3 regions of the Lysobacter sp. TAB13 genome follow, and region 2 is predicted to be linked to each of the others. Evidence: riboswitches for the same ligand, from Rfam matches in the RefSeq annotation. Region 2 holds a riboswitch; each other region holds the start of a gene.
What was found. Region 2 has a riboswitch for cobalamin ahead of btuB (TonB-dependent vitamin B12 receptor). Riboswitches for the same ligand answer to the same signal wherever they lie in the genome.

Region 1: another riboswitch for cobalamin. It lies ahead of btuB (TonB-dependent vitamin B12 receptor); the one in region 2 lies ahead of btuB (TonB-dependent vitamin B12 receptor).
Region 3: another riboswitch for cobalamin. It lies ahead of metE (5-methyltetrahydropteroyltriglutamate--homocysteine S-methyltransferase); the one in region 2 lies ahead of btuB (TonB-dependent vitamin B12 receptor).

The regions. Positions count from the first base shown of each region.
Region 1 covers NZ_JBFRDR010000004.1:228,253-237,718, forward strand. The annotation lists gene AB4Y92_RS07110 (TonB-dependent receptor plug domain-containing protein) at 1-1,745, opposite strand, end outside; gene AB4Y92_RS07115 (SDR family oxidoreductase) at 1,993-2,748, opposite strand; cobalamin riboswitch at 2,893-3,136, shown strand; gene btuB (TonB-dependent vitamin B12 receptor) at 3,246-5,156, shown strand; gene AB4Y92_RS07125 (hypothetical protein) at 5,213-5,803, shown strand; gene AB4Y92_RS07130 (hypothetical protein) at 5,864-6,463, shown strand; gene cobO (cob(I)yrinic acid a,c-diamide adenosyltransferase) at 6,514-7,107, shown strand; gene AB4Y92_RS07140 (cobyrinate a,c-diamide synthase) at 7,191-8,486, shown strand; gene cbiB (adenosylcobinamide-phosphate synthase CbiB) at 8,492-9,421, shown strand.
Region 2 covers NZ_JBFRDR010000012.1:170,841-180,306, forward strand. The annotation lists gene AB4Y92_RS15920 (DUF4126 domain-containing protein) at 1-54, shown strand, start outside; gene bfr (bacterioferritin) at 387-857, opposite strand; gene AB4Y92_RS15930 ((2Fe-2S)-binding protein) at 1,082-1,285, opposite strand; gene AB4Y92_RS15935 (RNA pyrophosphohydrolase) at 1,420-2,040, opposite strand; tRNA gene AB4Y92_RS15940 (tRNA-Met) at 2,165-2,241, shown strand; gene queD (6-carboxytetrahydropterin synthase QueD) at 2,437-2,790, shown strand; gene AB4Y92_RS15950 (phasin family protein) at 3,215-3,625, shown strand; gene bioD (dethiobiotin synthase) at 3,729-4,415, opposite strand; gene AB4Y92_RS15960 (GAF domain-containing protein) at 4,565-5,047, shown strand; gene AB4Y92_RS15965 (TfoX/Sxy family protein) at 5,044-5,502, shown strand; cobalamin riboswitch at 5,706-5,956, shown strand; gene btuB (TonB-dependent vitamin B12 receptor) at 6,090-7,964, shown strand; gene AB4Y92_RS15975 (hypothetical protein) at 8,038-8,910, opposite strand; gene AB4Y92_RS15980 (hypothetical protein) at 9,090-9,466, opposite strand, start outside.
Region 3 covers NZ_JBFRDR010000030.1:28,459-37,924, reverse strand. The annotation lists gene AB4Y92_RS23365 (hypothetical protein) at 1-2, shown strand, start outside; gene metE (5-methyltetrahydropteroyltriglutamate--homocysteine S-methyltransferase) at 158-2,437, opposite strand; cobalamin riboswitch at 2,635-2,905, opposite strand; partial or broken gene AB4Y92_RS23355 (DUF6053 domain-containing protein) at 3,023-3,094, shown strand; gene AB4Y92_RS23350 (hypothetical protein) at 3,341-4,504, shown strand; gene AB4Y92_RS23345 (TonB-dependent receptor) at 4,675-6,798, shown strand; gene AB4Y92_RS23340 (aldo/keto reductase) at 6,851-7,897, opposite strand; gene AB4Y92_RS23335 (hypothetical protein) at 8,020-8,646, shown strand; gene AB4Y92_RS23330 (acyl-CoA thioesterase) at 8,735-9,091, opposite strand; gene AB4Y92_RS23325 (ribonucleotide-diphosphate reductase subunit beta) at 9,240-9,466, opposite strand, start outside.

The DNA of each region.
Region 1 (9,466 bases), on a different contig from region 2:
TCGTCCACGGTGATGTGGTACGCGTCGATGGTGATGTACAAGCCATCCGACGGCTGCAGCACCAGGCCCAGGCTGTAGTTGGTCGATTCCTCGGCCTTCAGCGGCTCGGAACCCAATGCGACCGCGGCCGGGTTATCGACGCGGAAGGTGCCGATTTCATACGGAACGCCGCTGATGAAATTGGTCGCGATCGACTGGAAAAACTGCTGCTGCAGCGACGGCGCGCGGAAGCCGGTGGAGGCAGTGGCGCGCAGCGCGACCTTGTCGGTGAAAGCGTAGCGCGCCGACAGCTTGCCCGAAGTGGTGTCGCCGAAATCGCTGTAGCTCTCGTAGCGCGCGGCGAGGCCGGCGGAGAATTTGTCGGTCAGGTCGGCCTCGACATCGGCATAGAGCGAGTAGCTGTGGCGGTCGAACTGGCCGGCGTCGCTGGCGCGGAAGCCGGAGAACACCTGCGCGCCGGGAATGATCTGGCCGTTGGACGCGGGCACGCCGCCGTTGGCGTAGGACAGCGGTTCGCCGGCGCGCTGGCTGAATTCCTCGCCGCGCCATTCCGCACCCCAGGCGAAGGTCACCGGGTACTGCCAGCCGAAATCCACCGGGCGGGTGAAGTCCAGGTTCAACACGTGCTGGGTCACTTCCAGCGCGCCGGCGTAGAACTGCGTCGGCGAAGTCGGGCCCAGGCTGCGGTTGAGGGTGTGCTCGATGTCGAAGGTCAGGCCGTTGTGGCCGTAGTTGTAGCTGAAATCGATCTGGGTGCCGCCCGCGGTCTCGGTGCGCAGGCCGACCACCGCGGCGCGGTCCTTGCTGATGTTGTGGATCTGCGGCAGGAAACCGTTCGGATAGATCGACGGGATGTTGCGCGCGTCGCCGGCGAAGCGGAAATAGCCGTTGGAAAGCACATCGCGCTTGCTGTAGCTGCCGAATGAATAGAAGGTCAGGTAATCGGTCGCTTTGTATTCGCCGTTGTACGACACCGCGCCGCTGTCGATCTCGGGATCGCCGTAGCGCTGTTCCACCACGCCCTGGAACGGACGCGCGCGGTTGGTCTGGTCCTGATGTCCGCCCTGCGCGGCCAGATGCACCTTGCCGTTTTCGCCGAGCTTGAGGCCGACATCGCCCGACAGCTGGTACTGCTCGCCGTCGCCGGCGCTGTACTGGCCGTAGCGCGCGGCGATGCTGCCGCCCGAATCGCTGCCCTTGAGCACGATGTTGACCACGCCGGCGATGGCGTCGGAGCCGTACTGCGCCGAGGCGCCGTCGCGCAGCACTTCCACGCGCTCGATGGAGGCGATCGGAATGGCGTTGAGGTCCACCGGCGAAGAGCCGCGGCCCTGGCTGCCGTTGAGGTTGATCAGCGCGGTGGTGTGACGGCGCTTGCCGTTGACCAGCACCAGCACCTGATCGGGCGCGAGCCCGCGCAACTGCGCCGGGCGCACCGCGTCGGTGCCGTCGGTGATGGCCGGGCGCGGGAAGTTCAGCGAGGGCAGGGCGCGCGCCAGCGCGGTGGCCAGTTCGACCGTGCCGCTGGCTTCGAGGGTTTCCGGCGTGATGATGTCGATCGGCGCGGTCGATTCGGCGACGGTGCGGTCGGACACGCGGGTGCCGGTCACGATGACCTGGTCCAGGGTCTTGGGATCGCCTTGCGGGGCCGCGTCTTGAGCGAAGGCGGCGGGCGCGGCGAATGCGATCAGCAGGCCCAGGGCCAGTGGGTGAAGGGGGCCGGTGAGCTTGCGACTGGCGTGCATGAAGACTCCTGATGGGGATGACATCGATGGCAATCGGGTTTAACACGCTTATAACAAGTGGGTCAATAAAGCGGCCAAGCTGTGCCTAACGCAAGTAGCCAAAAAGTGGTACGCGCCCCAGTTTTGGCGCCGGGGCGCTCCGAAGCGCGGCCAATCCCGAATCCCGGCCCCAAAAAAAACGCCGGGTCGCAACAATAGCGATCCCGGCGTCCGGAAGAGGGTGCGGCGACATGCGCCGCGGGGCGGCTCAGGCGATCAACGCGCCCCCATCGACGTCGATCACCGTGCCGGTGACGTAGGCGTTGTCGATCGCGAACAGATAGGCCGAGGCGATTTCGTCCGTGCGGCCGATCCGGCCGACCGGCAGCTTCTCGCCGGCCCGGGCCAGCGCCGACATGCGCGCGAACGGTTCCATGCCCTGGTAGCCGTCGCTGTCGGTCAGGCCCGGGCTGACGGCGTTGACGCGCAGCGGCGCCAGTTCGCGCGCCAGCACTTTGACGCTGGCTTCCAGCGCGGCGTTGATCACGGTGCGGGCGAGCGCGCCGGGCGTGGCCTTGCGCGCGACGATGCCGCTGGTCAGGGTCACGCTGCCGTGGCCGCTGAGATAGGGCAGGGCCAGCTGCACGGCCTGGATCGAGCCCCACAGCTTGCGTTCGAACGCCTGCCGCGCCTGATCCAGGTCCAGCTCGGCCAAGTGCCCGACCGGTGCCGGCGCGCTGGCGGCGATGATCAGGTGGTCGATCCGGCCGGCGCGCTCGAACAGGCGGCGCAGGCTGTCGGTGTCGTCCAACTGCGCCCGATGGGTGTCGATGCTGGACTTGGCCAGCGGACGCAGGGTGTCGGCGGTGGCGTCCAACTGCTGCAGATCGGCGCAGGCCAGGGTCAGCTGGCCGCGGCGGCGCGACAAACGCGCCGACAGGGCGCGGCCGATACCCGACTGCGCGCCGAGGATCAGGCTGCGGACGCTCGGGGCGGGGCTCAGGCGCAAGTCGGTGGCATTCATCGGCGGGATCGGGTCGCGGCGGGTGAGTGCATGGTCCACGGACCGCGCCCGCGAATGAATCAGACGCGTCTGAAATGTGCCTGGGGGGCCGGGCATGTGCCCCATCGAGGCCCATACCCTGGCGCCGCCACCGGGCGGCACTGTTAAGATGCCCGCGCTCAAGGTGATCGCCGACACAGTCGGGCGATTGAAACGGGAATCCGGTGGCGCGCGGCTCATGCCGAACGCTCAAGCCGGAGCTGCCCCCGCAACGGTAGGCGAGTCAACGCAACGCTCTTGGCCACTGTGCTGATGCACGGGAAGGCGCGTTGCGGGAACCGCGATCGGGTGTTCGCACCGATCGCTTCCGCTCGCGAGCCCGGAGACCGGCCCGGAGCGCGAACCGACAGGCGGAGGGCCGTGTCTCGGGAATCCTGCGCTCGCGCCTGCCTCCCTTGCCGCTCTTCGTGTGTCCCGACCTAGTCTGGACCGCGCGGGTGAGGCGCGGCCGTGGAGACCTGCCAGTGATTGCGTCTGTAGTTGCCGTTGCATTTTCGCCGCGCCCCGCGCGGCTTGTCCTGAACACCGCCTTGTGCGCCGCCCTGGCCGGCGCCGCTTTCGGCGCCAGCGCCGATACCGCGGTGGATATCGACCAGGTCGTGGTCACCGCCAGCCGCACCGCCCAGACCCAGGACGCGACCCTGGCCGCGGTGACGGTGATCGATCGCGCCGACATCGAGCGCCTGCAGCCGGCCTCGCTGCCGGACCTGCTGCGCGGCACGCCGGGCGCATCGCTGGCCAACCACGGCGGCGCGGGCAAATCCACCTCGCTGTTCCTGCGCGGCACCGAATCCGATCACGTGCTGGTGCTGATCGACGGCATCAAGCTCGGCTCGGCCACCAGCGGCGGCGCCTCGCTGCAGGACATTCCGGTGGAGCAGATCGAACGCGTGGAAATCGTGCGCGGGCCGTTCTCCAGCCTGTACGGCTCCGAAGCCATCGGCGGCGTGATCCAGATCTTCACCCGCCGCCCGCAGGGCGCGTTCGCGCCGAACTTCAGCCTGTCGCTGGGCAGCAACCAGACCCATCGCGGCTCCGCCGGCGTCGCCGGCAAGGGCGAGCGCGGCTGGTATTCGATCAACGCCGCGCACGAAGACACCGACGGCATCAACGCCTGCCGCGGCAAGCCCTCGCCGGGCGGCGCGGGCTGCTTCACCAACTCGCCCGACCGCGACGGCTACCGCAACAGCTCGCTGACCGTGCAGGGCGGCTACCGCTTCAACGAACAATGGGACGCCGAGGCGCGCGTGCTGCGCGCGCAAGCCAACAACCTCTACGACGGCAGCCAGAACAATCAGGCCGACACCGTGCAGCAAGTGGCCGGCGCCAAGCTGCGCTACAAGCCCAACGACCGCGTCAGCGTGAGCCTCAACGCCGGGCGCAGCGCCGATCTGAGCGACAACTACAAGAACGGCAAGTATTCGAGCACCTTCGATACACGGCGTCAGCTCGGTTCGGTGCAGGGCGATTTCAGGCTCGGCCAGAATCTGCTGACCGCCGGCTTCGATTGGCAGCGCGACGAGATCGAAAGCAATACCCGCTATGCGCGCGACCATCGCATCCTGCGCGGCGCCTTCGGCCAATGGCAGCGCGACTTCGGCGCGCATGCGCTGCAGGCCAGCCTGCGCCGCGACGACGACAGCCAGTTCGGCGGGGAAACCACCGGCAGCGTGCTGTGGGGCTGGGATTTCACCGAATCGCTGCGCCTGACCGCCAGCTACGGCACCGCGTTCAAGGCGCCGACCTTCAACGAGCTGTACTTCCCCGGTTACGGCAATCCGGAGCTCTCGCCGGAAACCTCGCGCAGCTTCGAACTCGGGCTGCGCGGTACATTCGGTGGGGAACGCCGGCAGATGTGGTCGCTCAACGCCTACCAGACCCGGATCGACGATCTGATCGCCTACGACGCTTCGCGCGGCGCGCCCGGCAACGTCGATCGCGCCCGCATCCGCGGCCTGGAAGCGGTGCTCGACACCCGCCTGGCCGACTGGGACCTGCGCGCCAGCGCGACCTGGCTGGACCCGCGCAACGACAGCCGCAGCAGCTACAACGACAACTACCTGCCGCGCCGCGCCCGCCGCAGCGCGCGCATCGACCTGGACCGCCGCTTCGAGCTGGGCGCCGCCCGCGCCGTGTCGTTCGGCGCCAGCGTCTACGCCGCCGGCCAGCGCTACGACGATCTGGCCAACGCCCGCAGCCTGGGCGGCTATGCTCTGACCGACCTGCGCCTGGGCTACGCCTTCGACGCGGCCTGGAGCTTGCAGTTATCGGCCAATAACCTGTTCGACCGGCATTACGAAACCGCGGCCTTCTACAATCAGCCCGGCCGCAACTATCTGCTGACGCTGCGTTACCGTCCTCTTCGCTGATGTCACCGCGCCACCCCGGCCGCGTCCGCGCGGCCGGCTTCCACCGAGAGCCTGAGATGAACGATCTGTCCGTGCCCGTGAAAACCAGCATCGTCGCGATCCTGCTGACGCTGATGATCGCCACGCGCTTCCATCACTTCGGCAGCGCGCTGCACCTGCCCGACGCGTCGATGGCGGTGTTCTTCCTCGGCGGAGTGTATCTGCGCCGGCATGCGCTGTTCGCCGGTTTCATGCTGTTGGCGGTGGCGATCGACTATGTCGCCATCACCGGCCGCGGCCTGAGCTTCTACCAGCATTACTGCGTGACGCCGTCGTACGCCTCCTTGCTGCTGGCCTATGCGGTGCTGTGGTACGCCGGGCGGATGTACGCGCCGCGCATGGCCGCGAACGGACGCGCGGTGGCGATCGGGCTGGGCCTGGCGCTGGTCGCGGCGACCGTGTCGTTCCTGATTTCCAACGGCGCCTTCTATTGGTTCGGCGGCCGTTATCCGCATCCCAATCTCGATCAGTATCTGGCGCGCCTGTGGCGATGGGGGCCGCTGTTCGTGCGCACCACCATGATCTACATCGCCAGCGGGTTCCTGGTGCATGCGCTGATCGCGCGTTTCGCGCCGGTGCACGCGGCGCAGTCGCGCACCCGGGTCTGACCGCCCGCGCAAGCGCTTATCGGTTTTGCCAGTCGATTCGGGAGTTCGAACATGTCGATCCTGCTTGCCCCCAGCGATGCGGTCCTGCCCTTGCGTTCGCGCAACGCGCAGATAGCCACCGCCGCGCTCCTGGCCGTGTTGATGATCTGCACGCGCGGCCAGCATTTCGCCACCGTGGACGCCTTGCCCAGCGCGTCGTGGGCGGTGTTCTTCCTGGCCGGAGCGATGCTGCGGCCGGGCTGGGTGTTTCCGGCCTTGTTCGTGTTGTCCTCTCTGCTGGACCTGGCCAGCCTGGCATTGGGCCGGGTCACCGACTGGTGCCTGTCGCCGGCGTACTGGGCGCTGGCGCTGGCCTACGGCGCGCTGTGGATGGGCGGACGCTTCTACGCGCGCATGCATCGCGATCACTGGCGCAGCGTGCCGCGGCTGGTGCTGGTGCTGCTGGCGACCTCGGTGGTGGCCTACCTGATCTCCAAGGGCGGGTTCTATTTCCTCTCAGGCCGCTATCCGGACGCCACGCTGGCCGGTTTCATCGATCGCATTCCGCAGTACTACCCGCGCACCCTGGGCACCCTGGCCGGTTATGTCGGCGTGGGCTTCGCGGTCTATGCGGTAGCCCGTCTGGTCGATGCGCGCGATCGCTTCGGAGCGGCGGCGTGAGCGCGCCCGGCGACGAGGCGGAAGCCACGGATCGCGCCGGCTATGCCGGCCTGAGCGAGGAAAAACACCGCGAGCGCATGCAGCGCAAGAAGGAGCTGATCGATCGCAAGATCGCCAAGGCGACCATCGAGCGCGGCGTGCTGGTGGTCAACACCGGCAACGGCAAGGGCAAGAGTTCCTCCGGTTTCGGCATGCTCGCCCGTTCGCTCGGCCACGGCTTCAAGTGCGGCGTGGTGCAGTTCATCAAGGGCAGTTTTTCGACCGGGGAAGAAGCCTTCTTCCGCCGTTTCGAGGAACTCGATTACCACGTGATGGGCGAGGGCTTCACCTGGGAGACCCAGGACAAGCAGCGCGACATCGCCGCGGCGCAGGCGGCCTGGGCCATCTCGGCCAGGATGATGAGCGATGAAGCCTACGACTTCGTGCTGCTGGACGAACTCAACATCGCCCTGGCGCATCGCTATGTCGCCCTCGACGACGTGCTGGCCGCGGTCGCGGCGCGGCCGCCGCGCCAGCACGTGGTCATCACCGGCCGCGGCGCGCCCGATGCCTTGATCGAAGCGGCCGACACGGTTACCGAGATGCGCGTGATCAAGCATGCGTTCAAGGCCGGGATCAAGGCGCAGCAGGGGATCGAGTTGTGATGTCGGGAATCGGGAATGGGGAATCGGGAGTCGAAACGGCAAAAGCCCGCGTCGCCACCGCCGTTGCCATTCCCGATTCCCCATTGCCGATTCCTGTCGATTGCCCGGCGCTGCTCATCTCCGCCCCCGCCTCCGGCCAAGGCAAGACCAGCGTCGCCGCCGCGATCGCGCGCTGGCACGCGCGCCAGGGCCGGCGCGTGCGGGTGTTCAAGACCGGGCCGGATTTTCTCGATCCGATGGTGCTCGAACGCGCCAGCGGCCACCCGGTGCAGCAACTGGATCTGTGGATGTGCGGCGAAGCCGACGTGCGTGCGCGTCTGCACGCCGCGGCGGGCGAAGCCGATCTGATCCTGATCGAAGGCGTGATGGGTTTGTTCGACGGCGCGCCGTCCAGCGCCGATCTGGCCGAGCGACTCGGCGTGCCGGTGCTGGCGGTGATCGACGGTTCGGCGATGGCGCAGACCTTCGGCGCGCTCGCCACCGGTCTGGCGCGTTATCGCGACGGCGTGCGCGTGTACGGCGTCGCCGCCAACCGCATCGGCAGCGCGTATCACGCGCTACTGCTGCGCGAGAGTCTGCCCGCCGACCTGCGTTGGCTCGGTGCGTTGCCGCGCGATCCCGCGCTGGCGCTGCCGGAGCGGCACCTGGGCTTGGTCGCGGCCGGCGAACTGAGCGATATCGACGCGCGCCTGGACGCGCTCGCCGATGCCTGGGCCGAGCATGCCGATATCGAACTGCCGCCGCCGGTGACGTTCGCGCCGGCCGCGCAGGCCGCGGTGGAGCGCGCGCTCGCCGGCCGTCGCATCGCGATCGCGCGCGATGCGGCCCTGTGTTTTCTGTACCCGGCGAATCTTGACCTGCTGCGCGCCGCCGGCGCCGAACTGGCGTTCTTCTCGCCGATCGCCGGCGACGGCCTGCCCGAATGCGATGCGGTGTGGTTGCCGGGCGGCTATCCGGAACTGCATCTGGCGGCGCTGTCGGCCAATCGCGGCTTGCGCGATGCGCTGCACGCGCACGTCGATGCCGGCAAGCCCGTGTTGGCCGAATGCGGCGGCCTGTTGTACGCGCTCGACAGCTTGCAGGACCGCGACGGCGCCAGCGCCGCGATGGCCGGACTGCTGCGCGGCAGCGCGACGATCCAGCCGCGTCTGGCGGCGCTGGGAATGCAGGCGGTGACGCTGGCCGAAGGCGAGCTGCGCGGGCACACCTTCCACTACGCGCGCGCCGAGATCCAGGCCGAGGCGATCGCCGATTCGACCAATCCCAACGGCGGCCCCAGCCGCGAAGCGGTGTATCGGCGCCAGCGCCTCACCGCGAGCTTCGTCCACTTCTATTTCCCGTCCAACCCTGCCGCGGCCCTGTCACTGTTTCTGCCATGAACCTCATGCCGCTGGCCCTGGCGATGCTGGCCGGCGTGCTGCTGGATGCGCTGCTGGGCGAGCCGCGGCGCGCGCATCCGCTGGTGGGGTTCGGGCGGCTGGCGCGCGCGATCGAATCGGTCCTGCATCGCGACAGCCGCGTGCGCGGCGTGATGGCATGGTTGCTCGCGGTGGTGCCGCTCAGCGCCGCGGCGTGGTGGCTGCAGCGGCAATTGCTTGCGTGGTCGCCGTGGGCCGATTGCGTCTACGCCGCCGCGGCCCTGTATTTCGCTATCGGCCTGCGCAGTTTGAGCGAACACGCCACGCCGGTCGCCGCCGCTCTGGCCGCCGCCGATCTGCCGGCCGCGCGCGAGGCGGTCGGACGCATCGTCAGCCGCGATACGCAAGCGCTCGACGCCGAGCGCGTGGCCGCGGCGGCGACCGAATCGGTGCTGGAGAACGGCAGCGACGCGGTGTTCGCGGCGCTGTTCTGGTTCGCCGTGCTCGGCGCGGCCGGCGCGGTACTGTATCGGCTGGCGAATACGCTGGATGCGATGTGGGGCTATCGCACCGCGCGCTATCGTCGCTTCGGTTGGGCGGCGGCGCGCATCGACGACGTGCTCAACTGGATTCCCGCGCGCCTGACCGCGATGACTTACGCCGCGCTCGGCCACACCGGCAGCGCGCTGCGTTGCTGGCGCACCCAGGCGCGCGCCTGGGACAGCCCCAACGCGGGCCCGGTGATGGCCGCCGGCGCGGGCGCGCTGCGGGTGCGGCTGGGCGGCGACGCCCCATATCACGGCGTGTGGGAATCGCGGCCGTTGTTGGGCGAGGGCGCGGCGCCCGACGCCGATTCGATCATGCGTGCGCTGAGCCTGGTGGTGCGCGGCACCGCGTACTGGTTATGCGGATTTCTATTGCTCGCCTTCGGCTGGTGGCTGTATGCGGATGCATGAGCCCGGCCGCGTCGACACGACACGACTGCAGCGGTTCGCACGCGG
Region 2 (9,466 bases):
TGGCGCAAGCTGTTCCGGCGCAAGCCCAAGGCCGGGGTCGCGGCGTCGGGGTGAGAACCTTTTTTGGGTCTGCTGCGATCTGAGCCGAGAGCATCGGGGCTCAAGCCCCTCCCACAAGAGCCAGCATCGCATCGAAATCTTTTGTAGGAGGGGCTTCAGCCCCGATGCCTTTCGGCCAGCGACATCGAATCTTCCAGCCAATCCAAAAACAAAAAGCCGCCGGCTCAGCGCCGACGGCTTTTTGTTTGATGACAGCACGAAACTCTCGATGACCCGAGTACGGCGTTGGCTTGCTGGCTTCGGTGTGAACGTCGCTGGCTGGCTGAACCGCGGAACCGCGAGGAAGCGGCGAACATCGCGCTCGCCGGCTTCTCAATGCTTCGAACTCATTCCTCGATCTTGGTCAGCAGATAGTTCTGCTCGCCCAGGCGCTCGATCAGCGCGAGCTGGGTTTCGATCCAGTCGACGTGCTCTTCTTCCGAATCCAGGATGTCCGCGAACAGCTTGCGGCTGACGTAGTCGCTGACGGCCTCGCAGTACTTGATCGCTTCGCGCAGCAGCGGAATCGCTTCGAGTTCCAGCGCCAGATCGCAGGCCAGCAGCTCGCGCGGATTCTCACCGATGCGCAGCTTGCCCAGGGCCTGGAAGTTCGGCAGACCGTCGAGGAACAAGATGCGGTCCGACAACTTGTCGGCGTGCTTCATCTCGTCGATCGACTCGTGGTACTCGTGCTCGGCCAGTTCCTTCAGCCCCCAGTTCTTCAGCATCTTGGCGTGCAGGAAGTACTGGTTGATCGCGGTCAGCTCATTGAAGAGCGCCTTGTTGAGGAATTCGATGACCTTGGGGTCGCCTTTCATGGCCGGGCTCCGACGTTGCAATGGCCGGCACTGTAGTCCTTTCGAAAAAGCCATGACGAAACGCGAATCGTGCGCAAAGGGAGTCGAGAATCAGTGTCGTCGGCGCATGTCCGGGTTATGCGACCAACGGCAGCGTTCGCAGGCGCACATGCGAAAACCGCCCTGAAGCGGGCGGTCGGAAGGCACTTCTTAAGTAGTGAAGCGGCCGGATGGGTCGCGGCCGCTCAGGCGGCTTGCTGCATGACCGTCAGCGGAAGTTCGCGCACGTTGCGCGCCTGCTCCAGCAGCGAGCTGGCAAGCTCCAGGCAACTGCCGCAATTGGCGCCGACGCCGGTACGCATGGTCAGCTCCGGCACGCTGCGGCAACCGGCCTCGGCGGCCTGGCGGATATCGCGGTCGGTGACTCCATTGCAGATGCACACGTACACGGGCGGGGTCTTCGGCATGCAGCCGGCTGGCTGCGCGACTATTCCGCCACGGATGCGAATGATTGTCAATTAACGCCAACCCAACCCGTGCCGGCGTTCAAGGGAACTCCGCCCGGGAGGGCCGGCGGCCGGCCTCAGCCGCTGGATTCGGAGCCGCCGCCGCGCACCGGATTGCCCGGCCCGCAAGGCCGCGCCCGCGGCCGCTGGTGGGCCCGGCCGGCGAACTGGCCGTCGCAGGCCCGCGCATTGGGATCGGGCGCCGGCACCGCCTGGGGGCCGGCGACATGGCGGGCGAACGGGGCCAGATGGCGCAGCGCGCTGGCGTACACGCCGCGCTTGAAGATGACGACGTGCTCGACCGGGTACCAGAAATCGACCCAGCGCCAGTTATCGAATTCAGGTTTGTCGGTCAGGTCCAGGCACAGATCGGATTCCTGCCCGGTCAACCGCAGCAGGAACCACACCTGTTTCTGGCCGATGCATACGAGGCGGTCGTTGCGCCGCACCGCCCGGCGCGGCAGGCGGTAACGCAGCCAGCCGGGAGTCGCGCCCAAGACTTCGACATGCTGCGGCAGCAGGCCGGTTTCTTCGCGCAGCTCGCGATACATCGCCTCGAGTGGCGTCTCGTCGGTGTTCATCCCGCCTTGCGGGAACTGCCAGCCGTCGCGATGCACACGACGCGCCCAGAACAGGCGGCCGTCCGGGTGCATCAGCACGATGCCGACATTAGGCCTATAGCCGTCCGGATCGATCACGATGCGGACTCCAAATTCACTGTGTCCGACTCTGCCACGGGGTGAGGCAGACGACAAGTCGGGCAAAGCGCGCCGGAAGGATTGACAACCCGGCCCCGGACATGAAGAATTCGCGGTTCCCCGTGGCTATGTAGCTCAGCCGGTTAGAGCACAGCACTCATAATGCTGGGGTCGGTGGTTCGAGTCCACCCATAGCCACCATAAGACAACGCGCCGCAACACCCGGGCCCGCCAGCGCAGCGGGCTTTTTCGTATGCGGCCCGCGGAGCACACTGGCGCAGCGAACGGCCGGAACGAATCCGGACGCGCGCGCCACACGCATCGCCCGATCACCCACGCGCCGACCGCTTTCCGGCCAGCGCCCGCACCGCTCCACCGGTTGCCTCCATGACTGCCATCGACATCTTCAAGGTCTTCACTCTCGAAGCCGCCCACCGCCTGCCGAACGTGCCCGAGGGGCATAAGTGCGCGCGCCTGCACGGCCATTCGTTCCGGATCGAAGTGCACCTGCACGGCGAACTGGGCGAGCACAGCGGCTGGGTGATGGACTATGCCGACGTCAAAAAGGCCTTCCAGCCGATCTACGACCGGCTCGATCACCATTACTTGAACGACATCGAGGGTCTGGAAAATCCGACCAGCGAACGGCTCGCGGTGTGGGTGTGGGATCAGCTCAAGCCGGTCCTGCCGCTGCTGAGCGAAATCGTCGTGCACGAAACCTGCACCGCCGGCTGCCGTTACCGCGGCTGATCCGGACCGGCGCGCGGGCCTGAGCCTCGCGTCCATGCCAATACGCTTCCCGCACGCCGCGCCCTTGCGCGGCGTGCGTGTTTTCGGCGCGCGGATTTCAGCGATCGCGGCCACAACGCCCGACAACGGGCTGCCGCCACCGCGCCGGCCGCCGGGCCGCCGTCATCCGCCCGCCCCGCCTTTGACACACGCCGCCGCCAAGCTCCTCGGACCGCCCGCGAGCGGCAAATTCGCGCGCACTCCGGCGCCCCTCGGGCGCTTTGCCGCAGCAGGCCACTGAGCCGCAACTTGCTGAATAGGCAGGATTTCTGAACGGCTTACGACCGCTCGTCGGCTCCATGTTGCATCGCAACAAATCCAGGCATATGCTGCACCGCACAATCCAGTCGTTCTTCGTCTGGACCTTCCCCTCAGGAGCTCAGCCATGTACCAGCAATTCAACGAACAGTTCGCCGCCGCTACGCGCCAGTTCGCGGACACGGCCGCTCAGGTCAACCGCCTGGCCCTCGACAACGCCGAGGCCGTGTTCGGTCTGCAGATCGCCGCGATCGAAGAGCGCGTCAACGCGACCTTCGCCTTCTTCGGTGAAGCCGCCGAAGCGCGCGATGCCGAAGCCTTCAAGACCCTGTGGCCGAAGGGCGTGCAGATCGCTCGCGAAAACGTCGAGCGCGCTGTCAGCACCGGTCAGGAAGCTTTCGGCCGCACGCTGAAGGCCAACGAAGCCATCGCCGAACTCGCCAAGTCGCAGATCGAAACCGCCGCCAAGGCCACCCAGGCCAACGTCGAGAAGGCCGCTAAGGCCGCGACCAAGGCGACCGCCGCTCCGGCGAAGTAATCGCAACGTCTCTCTCTCCGGCGGGTAACGCGGATACACGAAACCCGGCAGCGCAGGCTGCCGGGTTTTTTGTTGTCCGCGCCGCCGCGGCGATGGCCGTGAATTACACCTGCGGCCGCAGCGATTCCGCCAGCCGCGCCGGATCGGGACGCTGCGAATAAGGCACGCGGCCCCAGCACGGCACCGGCATGCGCCGGCGCAGGATTTCGAAGTTCTCGTCCATGCGCGCCATCTGCGGATCGATGTCGTTGGCGATCCAGCCGATGAAACGCGCGCCGTCGGCGGCGATCGCGCGCGCGCTCAGGCGGGCGTGGTTGATCGCGCCCAGGCGCAATCCGACCACCAACACCACCGGCAGATCCAGCGCGCGCACCAGATCGATCTGGTCGAGCCGGGCATCGATCGGCGCGGCCCAACCGCCGACGCCTTCCACCACCATCACGTCGGCTTGCGCCCGCAGGCGCGCGTATGCGGCGAGGATCGGCTCCAGGCCGATCTCGATGCCGGCTTCGGCCGCGGCGATCTCCGGCGCCAGCGCCAGCGGCAGCGCGTACGGGTTGACGTCCTCGTAGCGCGGCGTGGGATCGCTGGCGGCCTGCAACAGCAGCGCGTCTTCGTTGCGCCAGCCTTGCGCGCCCGGCTCGCAGCCGCTCGCCACCGGCTTCATGCCGATCGCGCGCGCGCCGAGCGCGCGGATCGCATGCAGCAATGAGGCGCTGACGACGGATTTGCCCACGCCGGTGTCGGTGCCGGTGACGAACAGGCCGGGGAGATAAGCTCGCGGAGGCATCGGGATTCGGGTCCGAAAAGTCGCTGGAGGACGATATGACGGCGGATTGCCGCGCGGAACAGTCTGGCGCTTGTGACTGACCTCGCGCTTTTCCGGCACTGCCGGCTGGCCATGGTAGTCGTGGCGAGCACCACTGCTACACTCCGAAGATGTATACAGCCTCAGCACTTTCGGGCGGAAAGCCCGAGCAGTACGCGCAATTGGTCGAGCAGGCGCGTGCGCTGCTCGACGGTGAGCGCGACCGCGTCGCCAACGCCGCCAACCTGTCGGCCCTGGTCAACCAGTCTCTGCCGCAGCTCAACTGGGTCGGTTTCTATTTCTACGACGGCCGCGAACTGGTGGTCGGCCCGTTCCAGGGCCTGCCCGCCTGCGTGCGCATTCCGCTCGACAAGGGCGTGTGCGGCGCGGCCGCGTCCAGCCGCCAGACCCAGCGCGTCGCCGACGTGCACGACTTCCCCGGCCACATCGCCTGCGACGCGGCCTCGCGTTCGGAAGTGGTGGTGCCGTTGCTGCGGGGCGAGGAGCTGATCGGTGTGTTCGATCTGGACAGCCCGGTGCCGGAACGCTTCGACGCCGACGATCAGGCCGGGCTGGAAGCGCTGGCGCGGGTCTACCTGGAGTCGCTGGCATGACCGCCGCCCCCAAGATGCGCAACATCGGCCCCAAGAGCGCGGCCTGGCTGCGTCAGGTCGGGCTGCGCACGCACGAGGACATCGCCGCCATCGGCACCGTCGAAGCCTTCATGCGGGTCAAGCGCGCCGGCTTCAAACCGACCTTGAACCTGCTGTACGCCATCGAAGGCGCGCTGCTGGACTGCCACTGGCAGGAGATCAGCGAAGAACGCCGCCAGGAGCTGATCCTGGCCGCTGAAGCTGCGACCGCGCTGCTGCCGGCGCCGCGCAACAAGCCGGCGGCCGCGCCGGTGCATACGACGATGCATGCGCAGGAAGAGCGGTTCGATGAGCCGACCGCGTTCGGCGGTGGTCGCGATGACGACGACAACGATCGAGACGACGGCAACGACCGCGACGGTCCGTCGGACGACGACGGGCATGATTCGCACGACGCGGACGATCGCAACGACTGATCCGGGTCGGTCGCGGGTTCGCGGCGCGGCAGGTTGGGCCGCGCGCCCTCATCCGCCCCTTCGGGGCACCTTCTCCCGCAAGCGGTAGAAGGGCTCTGCATTCGACTGAGCAATTCGCCGTTAACGCCCCTCGCCCGCTTGCGGCAGAGGGGCCGGGGTGAGGGCAGCCCCGCCACTCAGGCGCCCCGCCCCTACATCGCGTACACTGCGCCCCGCTTCGAGGTGACCCCACGGCTGCTGCCGCCGGGGTTGAAACGGGAAGCCGGTGACGCGCTCAGGTCCGGTCGGACGATCCGACCCGCCCCGCCCATTCCGGCACTGCCCCCGCAACGGTAAGCAAGTCAGGTCGCGGCCACCGCCACTGTGCACAGGCACGGGAAGGCGCCGCGTCCGGGAGTCGATCGCATCGGCTCCGCTTGCGAGTCCGGAGACCGGCCTCGGTGCGCCACAGGTTGCGATGCGGAGGGCATTGCGGCGGCTGCAGCGCCTTTGCGCGCTCGTTTCGCTGCCCGCACGTCCCTTCCCCGCCGCCGCCCATCAGCCGTTGTCGCCACGCGCTGGATCGCGCGTGCGTTGGAGTCATACACATGCGTTGCCTGAATCTGTCCCTCGCCATTGCCTGCGCCCTGCCGGCCACCGCTCTCGCCGCGCCCGCCGGCGGCGCCACCGATCTCGATGAGGTCGTGGTCACCGCCAACCGCACCGCGGTCAGCGTCAACGACCTGCTGACCCCGGTCGAGGTGCTGGACCGCGCCGACATCGAACGCAGCCAGGCGCGCGATCTCAACGATCTGCTGCGCGGCCGCGCCGGCATCACCATCGCCAACCAGGGCGGCGCCGGCAAGCTGACCACGCTGTTCCTGCGCGGCAGCGAATCCGACCACGTGCTGGTGCTGGTGGACGGCATCCGCATCGGCTCGCCGACCTCGGGCCTGGCCGCGCTGCAGGATCTGCCGCTGGAACTGATCGACCGCATCGAAATCGTGCGCGGCCCGCGTTCGAGCCTGTACGGCGCCGACGCCATCGGCGGCGTGATCCAGGTGTTCACCCGCCGCGAGCAGCAAGGCTTCGCCCCGCGCGTGCACGTCGGCGGCGGCAGCAACGGCACCATCGAATACGGCAGCGGCTTCGGCGGACGCGGCGGACGCGGCTGGTTCGGCGCCGACTACAGTTTCCGCAAGACCCAGGGCATCAACGCCTGCCGCGGCGCCGGCTTCCCGGTGTTCGCCGGCTGCTTCACCGACGAGCCCGATCGCGACGGCTACGAGAGCCACGCGCTGTCGCTTCGCGGCGGCGTCGAGATCAACGAGCAGTGGAGCATCGAAGGCCAGGCGCTGCGCGCGGAAGGCCAGAACGAGTACGACGGCAGCTTCGGCAATTATTCCGAGACGGTGCAGCAAGTGATCGGCGGCAAGGTCGATTGGCGTCCCTCCGAATCGGTGCACGTGCAGTTGACCGCCGGCCGCAACGTCGACGCCTCGGAAAATTACCTGGTCGGCGGCCTCGTCGGCCCGGCCAACACCACCTCGCGCGCGCGCGTCGGCCACTTCGATACCGATCGCGACAGCGCGACCTTGCAGGCCGACTTCACCCTCGCCGAAGGCCACTTGCTGACCGCCGGTTTCGATTGGCTGCGCGACCGCGTCGACAGCGACACCTCCTACGACGAGACCGATCGCGACAACAAGGCCGGCTTCGTCCAGTACCAGGGCCGTTTCGGCAACCAGTCCTTCGAAGCCAGCGTGCGCCGCGACGATAACGAGCAGTTCGGCGGCCATACCACCGGCGGCGCCGCGTGGGGCCTGAACTTCGCCGAGAGCTGGCGCGTGACCGTGGGTTACGGCACCGCGTTCAAGGCGCCGACTTTCAACGAGCTGTACTTCCCGTTCTTCGGCAACGCCAATCTGAAGCCGGAAGAGTCCAAGACCTGGGAAATCGGCCTTGCCTACCGCGGCGACGGCTTCAACGCGCGCATCGACGGTTTCGATACCCGCGTCGATCAGCTGATCACCTTCGATTCGGCGATCAACCTGCCGAACAACATCGAACGCGCGCGCATGCGCGGCGCCGAGATCGGTATCGACACGACCTTCGCCGACTGGACCCTGGCGGCGAGCGCGAGCTATCTGGACACCGAGAACCGCGTCGGCTTCTTCCGCGGCAACGACCTGCCGCGCCGCGCCAAGCACAGCGCGCGCATCGATCTGGATCGCGCCTTCGGCAAGTTCCGCATCGGCGCGACCGCGGTGGGTTACGGCTCGCGTTACGACGACGTCGCCAACAGCGTGCGCGTCGGCGGCTACGGCACCATGGACCTGCGCGCCGAGTACGCGATCAGCGATTCGCTGAGCCTGCAGGCGCGCGTGGCCAACGTGTTCGACCGCGAGTACGAGACCGTGTCGTACTACAACCAGCCCGGCCGCGAGTGGTTCCTGACCCTGCGTTACGCGCCCAAGCCCTGATAGTTGCGCCGATCGCTACGCGCGATGGTTCGAAACGAAGCCCGGCATCGCCGGGCTTCGTTTTTTGGCGCGGTCAATCGAACACGCTGCACGTCAGCTCGGATTCGAAATCCCCGATCCAGTGCGGCAACGGTTTGGGAATCCGCGCCTCGCCCATCTCGCGCGCCCAGCCGCGCAGGCGCGCGAGCTCCGGCGAGCGCCACACCGCGACGCCGTAGGGACTCGAACACACCCGATGCTCCGGATGCGTACTGCGCAATTCCGCGTTCGCGCCCCAACCGGTCGCCGCGGCCGCGCTATGCAGTTCGTGCAAATCCTGCGCGCCGGATTTCGCCGCATGCTCCAGCGCCAGCACCAGCTCGACCGGATCGGGATAGAACGGCGACAAACTGCTCGCACGCAATTCATCGTCGCCGGCCCAATGCAGGGCCGCGTCGAGCATCTGCGTGGCTTCGCGCACGCCGGGCAGATGCGACATGCCGATCGCAGCGAGGAAGCCGAGGACGTTCGCGGTGGCGGTGCAATCGACCATATCGAAAGCCGCGCCTTCGCGGCTCCAGGTCGAGAACGTGCCGACGCGCAGCCACGGCGGGCGCAGCGCGGGAAAGCGCGCGATACGCCGCCGCGCGATGGTCATGCAGGCGGTGCGGCGCGCATCGTCCAGGCCAATGCGCCCGGCATGCAGCAATTCCAGCGCCATGATCGCGGTGTCGTCGACATCGTCGGGCAACACCGGCGCCCAGTCGGGTTGCGCATCTTCGGGCCAGAAACGGAAACCGCCGCGGGCGGATCGGCACGCCTGCAGGGTATCGAGCATCGCGCCCGGCACGGGCAACCCGTGGCGACGCAGCGCGCGCACGCCCAATGCGGTCACGAAACCGTTGCGGTCGCGGCGTTGTTGCCCGCCCTGGCCGACCTGGCTTTCGATCAGATAGGCGCTGCGCATGTAATCGACTGCGCCGGACCCGATCGCGATGTCCTGTTCGCACGCGGCAACGTCGAAGCGCGCGCTGCGCTCGCGACCGGACCCGCGGTGCGGACTCGCGTCATTGGCTTTGTTCACGCCACGCATGGTGATCGCTCCATCGATCGAAGGCTCCCGCATTGCGCACCCGCTCGCCCGCTTCACGTCGGCCGCAAACCGCATTGCACCCAGGTGTTGCCGGCGATGTCCGCACCGACGCCGACCATACCGTGACGCCAGCGGCCGTCCGCGGGACCGGCGGCCAGGGCCTCGTACACCTGCGCCGACAGCCCTTCGCCGAGCCCGCGCATGCACGCGGCCACTTGCGCGTCGTCGCGGAAAATCGCCTTGGCGAAGGTGAACCAGGTCAGCGCGCGCACTTGCCCGTCGGCGGACAAGGCCAGGCTGACGCCCGAGGGGCGCGGCAGATCGTTCGCCGACACCACCTGCGCCACGCGCCGCATCATCGGCCCGGCATCGCCGAGGGTGGCTTGCGCCAACATCCGCAGCGCGGCCAGATCGAGTTCGCTGGCGCGCG
Region 3 (9,466 bases), on a different contig from region 2:
AGCGGCGGCGTGGATCGACGAAGGCTTCGAGTGCGTCGCCGCCGCAGGCGAAAGCCATCGGATGCGGCGACGCGGATCGGTCGGCGAGCACCGATCCGAAGCCGCGTCGCCGCGAATCCGGGAGCGCCGGGAATCCTCCGCGGCGCTCATGCCGCGGCTATGCCGCCGTCAGGGCCGTTTTGCGCAGTCCCTCGGCCGCCTGCACCATCGCCTGCAACGCCGCCCGCACCTCCGGCCAGCCGCGCGTCTTCAGGCCGCAATCGGGATTGACCCACAACTGCGCCGGCTCCAGCACGTCCAGGGCCTTGTCGAGCAGTTCGCTCATCTCGGCCCGGCTGGGCACGCGCGGGGAGTGGATGTCGTACACGCCCGGGCCGATGCCGTTGGGATAGCGATAGCGCGCGAACGCGTCGAGCAGTTCCATGCGCGAACGCGAGGTCTCGATCGAGATCACGTCGGCGTCGAGCGCGGCGACCGCGTCGATGATGTCGTTGAACTCGGCGTAGCACATGTGGGTGTGGATCTGGGTGGCGTCGCCCACGCCGCTGGCGGCCAGGCGGAAGGATTCGCCGGCCCAGGCCAGATACGCCGGCCAGTCGGCGCGACGCAGCGGCAGGCCTTCGCGCAGCGCCGGCTCGTCGATCTGGATCACGGCGATGCCGGCGGTTTCCAGATCCAGCACTTCCTCGCGCAAGGCCAGGGCGATCTGCCGGCAACTGTCGGCGCGCGGCTGATCGTCGCGCACGAACGACCACTGCAGGATCGTCACCGGTCCGGTCAACATGCCCTTGACCGGGCGATCGGTCTGCGACTGCGCGTAGCGGGTCCAGTCCACGGTCATCGCCCGCGGCCGCGACACCTCGCCGAACAGCACCGGCGGCTTCACGCAACGCGAGCCGTAGCTTTGCACCCAGCCGTGCGCGGTGAAGGCGAAGCCGTCGAGCTGCTCGCCGAAGTATTCGACCATGTCGTTGCGTTCGAACTCGCCGTGCACCAGCACGTCGATGCCCAGCGCTTCCTGCTCGCGCAGACATTGCACGGTCTCGTTTTCGAGGAAGCTCTGGTAAGCGTCGTCGTCGATCTTGCCGGCCTTGTGCTCGGCGCGGGCGCGGCGAACTTGCGCGGTCTGCGGGAACGAGCCGATGGTGGTGGTCGGGAACAGCGGCAGATTCAGCCGTTCCTGCTGCAGCTTGGCGCGCTTGGGATAGGGCGAGACGCGATTGGCCATGGCCGGTTCGACCGCGGCCAGGCGCTTGCGCACGCCGGCGTTGCGCAGCAGCGGCGAAGCCAGGCGCGCGGCGCGAGCGCTCGCGGCCGCGGCCAGATCGCGTTCGGCTTCGGCGTTGCCGGCCAGGGCGTCGGCGAGCAGGCGCAGTTCTTCGATCTTCTGTTTGGCGTAGGCCATCCAATGCTTGAGCGGCGTCGGCAGCTTCTTTTCCAGATCCAGATCGGCCGGCACGTGCAGCAGCGAGCACGACGGCGCCAGCCATTTCGCCCGCGCGCCGGCGCGGCGCGCCAGACTCAGCGCGGCGTCGAGATCGGCGCGCCAGATGTTGCGGCCGTCCACCACGCCCAGGCTCAGCGCGCGGTCTTCCGGCAACAGCGGCAGCACGCTTTCCAGTTGCTGCGGCGCGCGCACCAGATCCAGGTGCAGGCCTTCCACCGGCAACTGCGCGGCCAGCGCGGCGTTGTCGCCGAGCGCGCCGAAGTAAGTAGTCAGCAGGCGCTGCGGCGCATCGACTTCGGCCAGCGCGGCGTAGGCGCGGCGGTAGGCGGCGCGGTCGGCGTCGTCCAGATCCAGCACCAGGGCCGGCTCGTCGATCTGCACCCACTGCGCGCCGGCGGCCTTGAGCTTGGACAGCAGTTCGGCGTAGGCGGGCAGCAGGTTGTCGAGCAGTTCGCGCGGATCGCCGCCATCGATTCGCTTGCCCAGCTTGAGCAGCGACACCGGGCCCAGCAGCACGGGGCGCGCCTCAAGGCCCAGGGCCTGCGCCTGCGCCAGTTCGGCCAGCGGCTTGTCGCCGCGCAGGGCGAAGCGCTGGTTGGCTTCGAACTGCGGCACCAGGTAGTGGTAGTTGGTGTCGAACCACTTGGTCATTTCCAGCGCGCGCAGATCGCGGCGACCGTCCTGCAGGCCGCGGGCGAGGGCGAAGTAACCGGTCAGCGGGTCTTCGTCGAACGCGGCGCGGTGCGAGGCGGGAATTGCGTCGAACAGCACGGTGGTGTCGAGCACATGGTCGTAGAGCGAGAAGTCGTTGACCGGCACGATGTCGGCGCCGGCCTCGCGCGCGAGCCGCCAATGGCGTTCGCGCAGGGCGGCGGCGGTGGCGTGCAGCGATTGCGCGTCGCTGTCGCCTTTCCAGAACGATTCCAAAGCTTGTTTCAGCTCGCGCCGCGCGCCGATGCGCGGGAAGCCGAGAGGGGTGACGCTGATCATGATGAGTACCTGCGATGCGTGGGCATGACGCAGGGCAACGAAGGAAACCACGGCCGCGCCGGCCCGCACGCGGATGCGCCGGACTCCATCGCGAACCTTGGCTTCGACCTTCGCCCCCGCGGGCGAACCGGTCCGCGCTGCGCGGACGGCGTGCGGACACGCCGTCCGGCGCCACGTGGGCCGGAGTCGGACGGAAGGCGAACCTTCCGGTCGCGGCAGGTCTTCGGGCTCGGGACTTGGAGCGAGAAGTAGAGTGCAGACGAGTGAGAAACGAGCCGAAGCCGATGCTTCGCTCACTTCCCACTTGTCTGAACTCTACCCTCGCTTTTTCCTACTGAGGCCGCTTCCCGGGCATACCGCCCAGTGCCATGGCCCGTTCGTTTCCCATACCGCTGCGGGGCAGCTCCGGATTCGAACCGGATTCCCTCTGGCCACCGCCGGCGCGAGGCCGTCGATGGCGTGTCCCATCGCTCTATCTTTATGAAGCGATGTTCACCGTAACGGCGCCAAGGTACGCAGCGGGCGGGGCGAAGTCAATCGGCCCATCCCGCGGACCGAAGCACGAAGTCTTTTGTAGGAGGGGCTTCAGCCCCGATGCTTTTGGCTCAGATCGCGGTGAACGGATCGAAAAGCATCGGGGCTAAAGCCCCTCCTACAAAAACCCCGGCGGCAACGGCTTGTTTGCGGTTTATGGCCCCTGCGCGGCGACACGCGCCCGGCCGGGTTTCCGGCGGCTGGCGTTCATCCGCCGCCGACGAAGATGGCCTCACGCTTACAACCGTAACGCCGCACCTCACGCCGCCGTTGAGCTTGGCGAAGGCTGGGGCTAACGTTTGCATAGGCGCTACGCGCACGGCGCGGACCAGGACGGTCCCGCGCGATCCCGAATCCGGTGGGTGGAACATGTTTTTCGAAAGGACCCCGTTACTGGCTGGCCTGCTCGCATCGTTGCTGTGCGCGCTGGTCCTGGCGGCGTGCGCGAAGGATCCGCCGGCGCCGGCACAGGACGAGTCGGTCACCCTGGGCAGCCAGAACGAGATGCCCAAGGTCGCGCCGGTGCCGCCGAGCGAAGAGGACATCCTCAAGGGCACCTATTGGCCGCCGGCCAAGCTCGACGGCGGCGTCGCCCGGATCAGCTGCGAATACGACTACCCGCAATTCGGCGAAGGCCAGCGGCTGACCTCGCTGGAGTTCTTCAGCCTGGTCGATGCGCTGTCGCCGTGTCAGGCGCGCGGGGTGGTGCGGCTGCGCTATCAGGGCAAGATCGGCGCCGGCTTCACCGCGCTGGTGCAGCGCGTTTCGGCGATGGCCACGCGCATGGAGATCCAGACCCGCATCCTGGATATCGACTCCAGCGGCGGCCATGTCGAAGAAGCGATCCGCGCCGGCGATTCGATCGCCGAATCGGGCTGGGCGATCTGGGTGCGCGAGGACTCGGTCTGCCACAGCGCCTGCGTGCTGGTGCTGGCCGCGGGCGACACGCGTTCGGTCGAGGGCAAGGTCGGCATCCACCGGCTGATGCGCGACCGCTCCACCGCGACCTCGCGCGCCGAGCTCAGCCGCGAACTGCGCGCGATCAACCAGCAGGTGCGCGACTACCTGGAGCGCAACGGCGTGGCCACCGCGGTGTCGGACCTGATGATGACCATCGCCAACCGCGATCTGCGCATCCTGACCCCGGACGAACTCAAGCAATACGGCCTGGACGGCACCAACGCCGCTCAGGACGATCTGGACCGCATCCGCCTGACCCGCAAGTGCGGCGAAGACTTCGTCCGCCGCCGCGACGCCTTCCGCCGCGCCTTCGACGCGCAATGCATGGCCACCGGCAAGAACTTCGAATCCATGCCTCAGTGCGCCAACGCCCTGCAGGGCCAGTTCGGTTTCCCGGACAAGGCCTGCCCGTCCGACAGCCCGGCCGATCTGTACGCGCGCGACCTGCCGGAGCTGTTCCCGACCGAAGAGGCGCAGGCCGCGGACGCCGCGCAGGGCTCCAACGAGGCCTTGTCGAAGAGCGAATCCAAGAGCCTGGCGAAGAAGAAATCCGCGTCCGCGCCGGGCGAATAATCGGCGCAAATCCGGCGAAAACGGCCCGCTCGCGGAGCGCCGGCACGGCCGCGCCGCGGCCTTGAGCGCGCCGCGCACTTGCGATCGCCGTCTCATCCCCGGAAAATCCCCGCCTGTATAGCCAGAGCGCCTGTGGGGCTCGAGCCAAAAGCCTCGCAGGAGTTTTACCGATGTCCGCCTCTCCGCTCTCCCGGCTGGCGCCGGCGCGTCTCGCGCTGGCCCTGTTGCCCTTGTGCCTGTTCTCCCTGGCCGCTCACGCCGACGACGCGGCCGACGCCGGCGATCAGGTCCACGAACTCGACCAGATCCAGGTCCGCGGCGTCGCCGCTCCCAAGTTCGGCGCCCAGCGCAGTTTCAGCGCGACCAAGACCGACACCGCGCTGATCGAAGTGCCGCAGGCCGTCACCGTGCTGCCGCGCGCGCTGATCGACGCGCAGGGCGGGCGTTCGCTCAACGAAATGCTGTCGCTGGTGCCCGGCGTGGGACTCAACAACGGCGACGGCCAGCGCGATCAGGTCGCGATCCGCGGCTTCAGCGCGCTGGCCGACCAATACCTCGACGGCGTGCGCGACGACGCGATGTACTTCCGCGATCTGGCCAACACCGAGCGCATCGAAGTGCTCAAGGGCACCGCGGCGATGTTGTTCGGCCGCGGATCTTCCGGCGGTCTGGTCAATCGCGTCAGCAAGCAGCCGCTGGACACCGCGCAAGGCAAGCTGCGCCTGTACGCCGACAGCGAAGGCGGCCGTCGCGGCGAATTCGACGTCACCGGCCCGCTCGGCATCGGCGCCGGCCGTCTGGTCGGCGCGGTCGAGGATTCGGACACCTTCCGCGACCAGGGCTTCATCGAGCGCTGGCTGATCGCGCCGTCGTATCGCTTCGAACTCGGCGGCGGCCAGTTGCTGCTGCAGGCCAGCGCGCAGCGCGACGAACGCGTCACCGACTTCGGCATTCCCAGCCTGTTCGGCCGCCCGGTCGATGTTCCGATCGACACCTATTACGGTTCGGCCGATGCGCGCCACGACGATTACAGCCGCGCCCGCGTCAATATCTTCAACGCGACCTACAGCAAGGCGCTGACACCGCAGCTGGATCTGCGCGTGACCTTGCGCGGCACCGACTACACGCTCGACCGCCGCAACACCCTGATCACCGGCAATCCGTTCCTGCGCAACGGCCGCTGGATGTCGGCGCGGCGCCATGCCGGCAATACCCGCGACCAGCAGGCCTGGTTCGCCCAGACCGATCTGGTCTACGAAGGCGAGCGCCACCGTCTGCTGATCGGCAACGAGCTGAGCTACGAGCGCAAGGACCAGGCCAGTTACGGCGGCATCGCCACGCCGATCGATCTGCTCAACCCCGTGCTCGACCGTCCGACCTTCAATCCGCGCGCCGAGGCCGCCGCGCGCAGCCGCCTGCGCAACGCGGCTTTGTATGTGCAGGATCAGATCACCTTGAACCCGCAGTGGAAGGCGGTGATCGGCGCTCGCTACGACGACTATCGCCAGCAGACCCGCGACCGCGTCAACGCCGCCGCGCCCGCGCTGGACCGCAGCGATCGCGAATGGAGCCCGCGCCTGGGCCTGATCTGGATGCCGACGCCGCAGCAATCGCTGTACGCGAGTTGGGGCGAGTCGTTCCAGCCCTCGGCCGAGAGCCTGCCGCTGAGCACGGTCAACGTCGATCTGAGCCCGGAAACCACCAGCAATCGCGAAATCGGCTACAAGTTCGCGCGCGCCGACGGCTTGTTGAGTTTCGACGTGGCGGTGTTCGAGACCGAACGCGAACACATCAAGACCACCGACCCGGTCGATCCGCGCAAGCAGATCGGCGTGGGCACGCAGCGCACGCGCGGCGCCGAGGTCGGCTTGTCGGCGTCGTTGCTGGATCAGCGCCTTGATCTGTATGCCGGCTACGCTTATCTGGACGGCGAGATCACCAAATCCAACAACACCGCCAGCGGCGTGTCGTTCCAGGGCCGCACCTCGCCGCTGACGCCGCGCCACAGCGCTTCGGTCTATGCCGAGTACGCGCTGGGCCGCGGTTTCAGCGTCGGCGCCCTGGCCCAGCACGTGGCCATGCAGTACGCCGCGCCGACCAATCTCAGCGTGCTGCCGGCGTTCACCCGCTTCGATTTCAATCTGCGTTATCAGACCCAGTCGTGGGATTGGCGCCTGCGTCTGGAGAACGCGTTCGACAAGCGCTACTTCGCCTCCGCGCACGGTTCGGTCGATGGTTTCAATGCGCCGGGCGCGCCGCGCACGGTCAGCCTGACCATGGATTACCGCTTCTGATCGCGAGCGCGTAACGCGAATGCGGGCGCGGCCTGGGCCGCGCCCGCGACACTCACCAGCCGCGGCGGATCTGAGCGCCGCCGAACATCGCCTGCTGGATGCCGGGCAGGGCGAGGAAATCGTGCGGAAAGCCCAGCGCGATCGCGCTGGCTTCGTCCAGGCGCCGCCGTTGCTCGTCGTCGAATTGGACCTCGAGCGCGCCCAGGTTTTCCTGCAACTGCGCCAGCGTGCGCGCGCCGATCACCGGTGCGATCTCGAACGGCTGCTGCAGCAACCACGCCAGGGCGATCTGCGAGGGCCGGCGTTCGAGTTCGGCCGCGACCGCCTTGACCGTATCGGCGATGACCAGCGCGCGCTCGGTCAACGCGCCGTTGCCGATCGCCACCGCGCGCCGGCCCTGCGCCGTGGCCGGATCGAGATCGGCGCGCGAATACTTGCCGGTGAGCACGCCCGAGGCCAGCGGCGACCAGGCGCTGACGCCCATGCGCAGTTCGCGCGCCATCGGCAGCAATTCGCGCTCGCCTTCGCGCTGGGCCAGGCTGAATTCGATCTGCAACGCCACCAGCGGCGACCAGCCGCGCACCTCGGCCAGTGTCTGCAAACGCGCGGCTTGCCACGCCGGCAGATCGGATACGCCCGCGTACAACACCTTGCCGGCGCGGATCAGATCGTCGAAACCGCGCATGACTTCATCGCCGGGCGTGGTGTCGTCCCACGCGTGCAGATAGAGCAGGTCGAGGTAATCGGTGTCGAGGCGGCGCAGGCTCGCCTCCACCGACTGGCGCAGATTTTTGCGGTGATTGCCGCCGGCGTTGGGATCGCCCGGGTCGGTGCACAGCGAGTATTTGCTCGCGATCACCAAGCGATCGCGGCGGCCGCGCGCGAACTGGCCGAGCAGGGTTTCCGAACTGCCGCCGGTGTAGAAATTGGCCGTGTCCAGGTAATTGCCGCCGCGTTCGACATAGGCGTCGAACACCTGCCGGGCTTCGTCGGCATCGCTGCCCCAGCCCCAGTCCTTGCCGAAGGTCATCGTGCCCAGGCACACCGGGCTGACGCGCAGGCCGGAGCGGCCGAGTGTGCGGTAGTGATCGAGTTGCATCGCAAGCATCCTTGGTGAAGTTGCCGCGAGTTTAGGCAGCGCGTTCGCCTGGAAATATCCGCAGCTTGCGCTTGCGCGCGCGGGGACTAAGATCGCCGTGCAACCATTCACGGAGCCCGTGCATGTCCGGCGACGCGCCCAAGAGCTACAGCATCGATCTGTCGAAGCCCGCGGTGTGGAAGTTGATCGCGGTGATCCTGACGGCAGCGGCCGCGGTGGTCGCGGTGGCGTTGTGGCTGCCCTCGCTCGCCGGCCCGCAGGCGGCGATACCGCAGCCGAGCATGGCGTGGCGGGCGTGCAGTTTCGGCGTGGTGGTCGTGTTGGCGGCGATCGGTTACCGCGCGACCTCGGGGCCGCGATTGCGCGCATGGCGCATTCCGGCGGCGGTGTTGGCGGTGGCGTTGCTGCTGGTGACCTGGCGCACGCTGGGCTTGAGCGTGACTCGCTACAACGCGCACTGGGGGCAGGCTTCGAGCGTGGTCGGCGCGGCGAGCGATTTGCAGCAGCGTCAGCGGCGGGGGCGTGGCGGTGCGGTGACGATCACGTTGCGGTTTACCGTGACGCCTGAGAACGGTCGCGAAACGGCGCCGCTGCGGATCGAAACCCGGCAGCCGCTGGCCTCGGTGTTGGCGGATCGGCCGCGGGTGCGGATCGATCTGCGCCGCAGTTGGGCCGGTGTTTCCTTCGATGCGCTGCGGCCGTGCGTGCAGGCGGGCAGCGAATGCGATGCGGTGGCTGGAGTTCGCTGATGCGGGTGTAGGAGGGGCTTCAGCTCCGAGGCACAATTCCGGACTTACGGCGCAAGCAGGAAGCCGAATCGAAACCCAACGGCACCCATCAACGCGCCAGCGGCGGCACCGGCGTCGGCTTGCCGTCGGCGCCAAGCGCGATCATGGTGAAGCGCCCACGCGTGGCGAGCTGCGATTCGCCGGTAAGCAAGTCTTCCTTGAGCATATCGACTTCGACCTGCATCGAGGTGCGCCCGGTTTCGACCACGCGCGCGATCAATTCCACCAGCGCGCCCTTGGGCACCGCGGTGTGGAAATCGATCTGCTCCGAACGCGCGGTGACCACGACGGTGCGGGCGTAGCGCGACGCGGCGATGAACGCGGCCTTGTCCATCCACGCCAACGCCTGGCCGCCGAACAGCGTGCCCAAGTGATTGGTGTGATCGGGAAAGACGATTTCGGTCATGCGCGCTTCGGTCATGGGGGTGGGGCAGGAATGAGGTGAGAGGAGTGAAGAATGAGTGGGCTTGAGTGAGAAGTGAGTGGGTTGAGTGCAAAGCGAGCGGAGGCGTGAGCTTTTACCCACTCCTCACTCCTCTGCACTCGTTCCTGCCTCAAAAGGCTTCGTCGAACGCCACTTCGCCCTGCACGCCGACCTGATACGCCGACACGCGGCGCTCGAAGAAGTTGGTCACTTCCTGCACGTCCTGCAGGTCCATGAACGCGAACGGGTTGGTCGAGCCGAAATGCTTCGGCATGCCGAGCTGGGCCATGCGCTGGTCGGCGCAGTATTCCAGGTACTGGCGCATGTCCTTGAGCGACAGGCCGACCACGCCGCCGG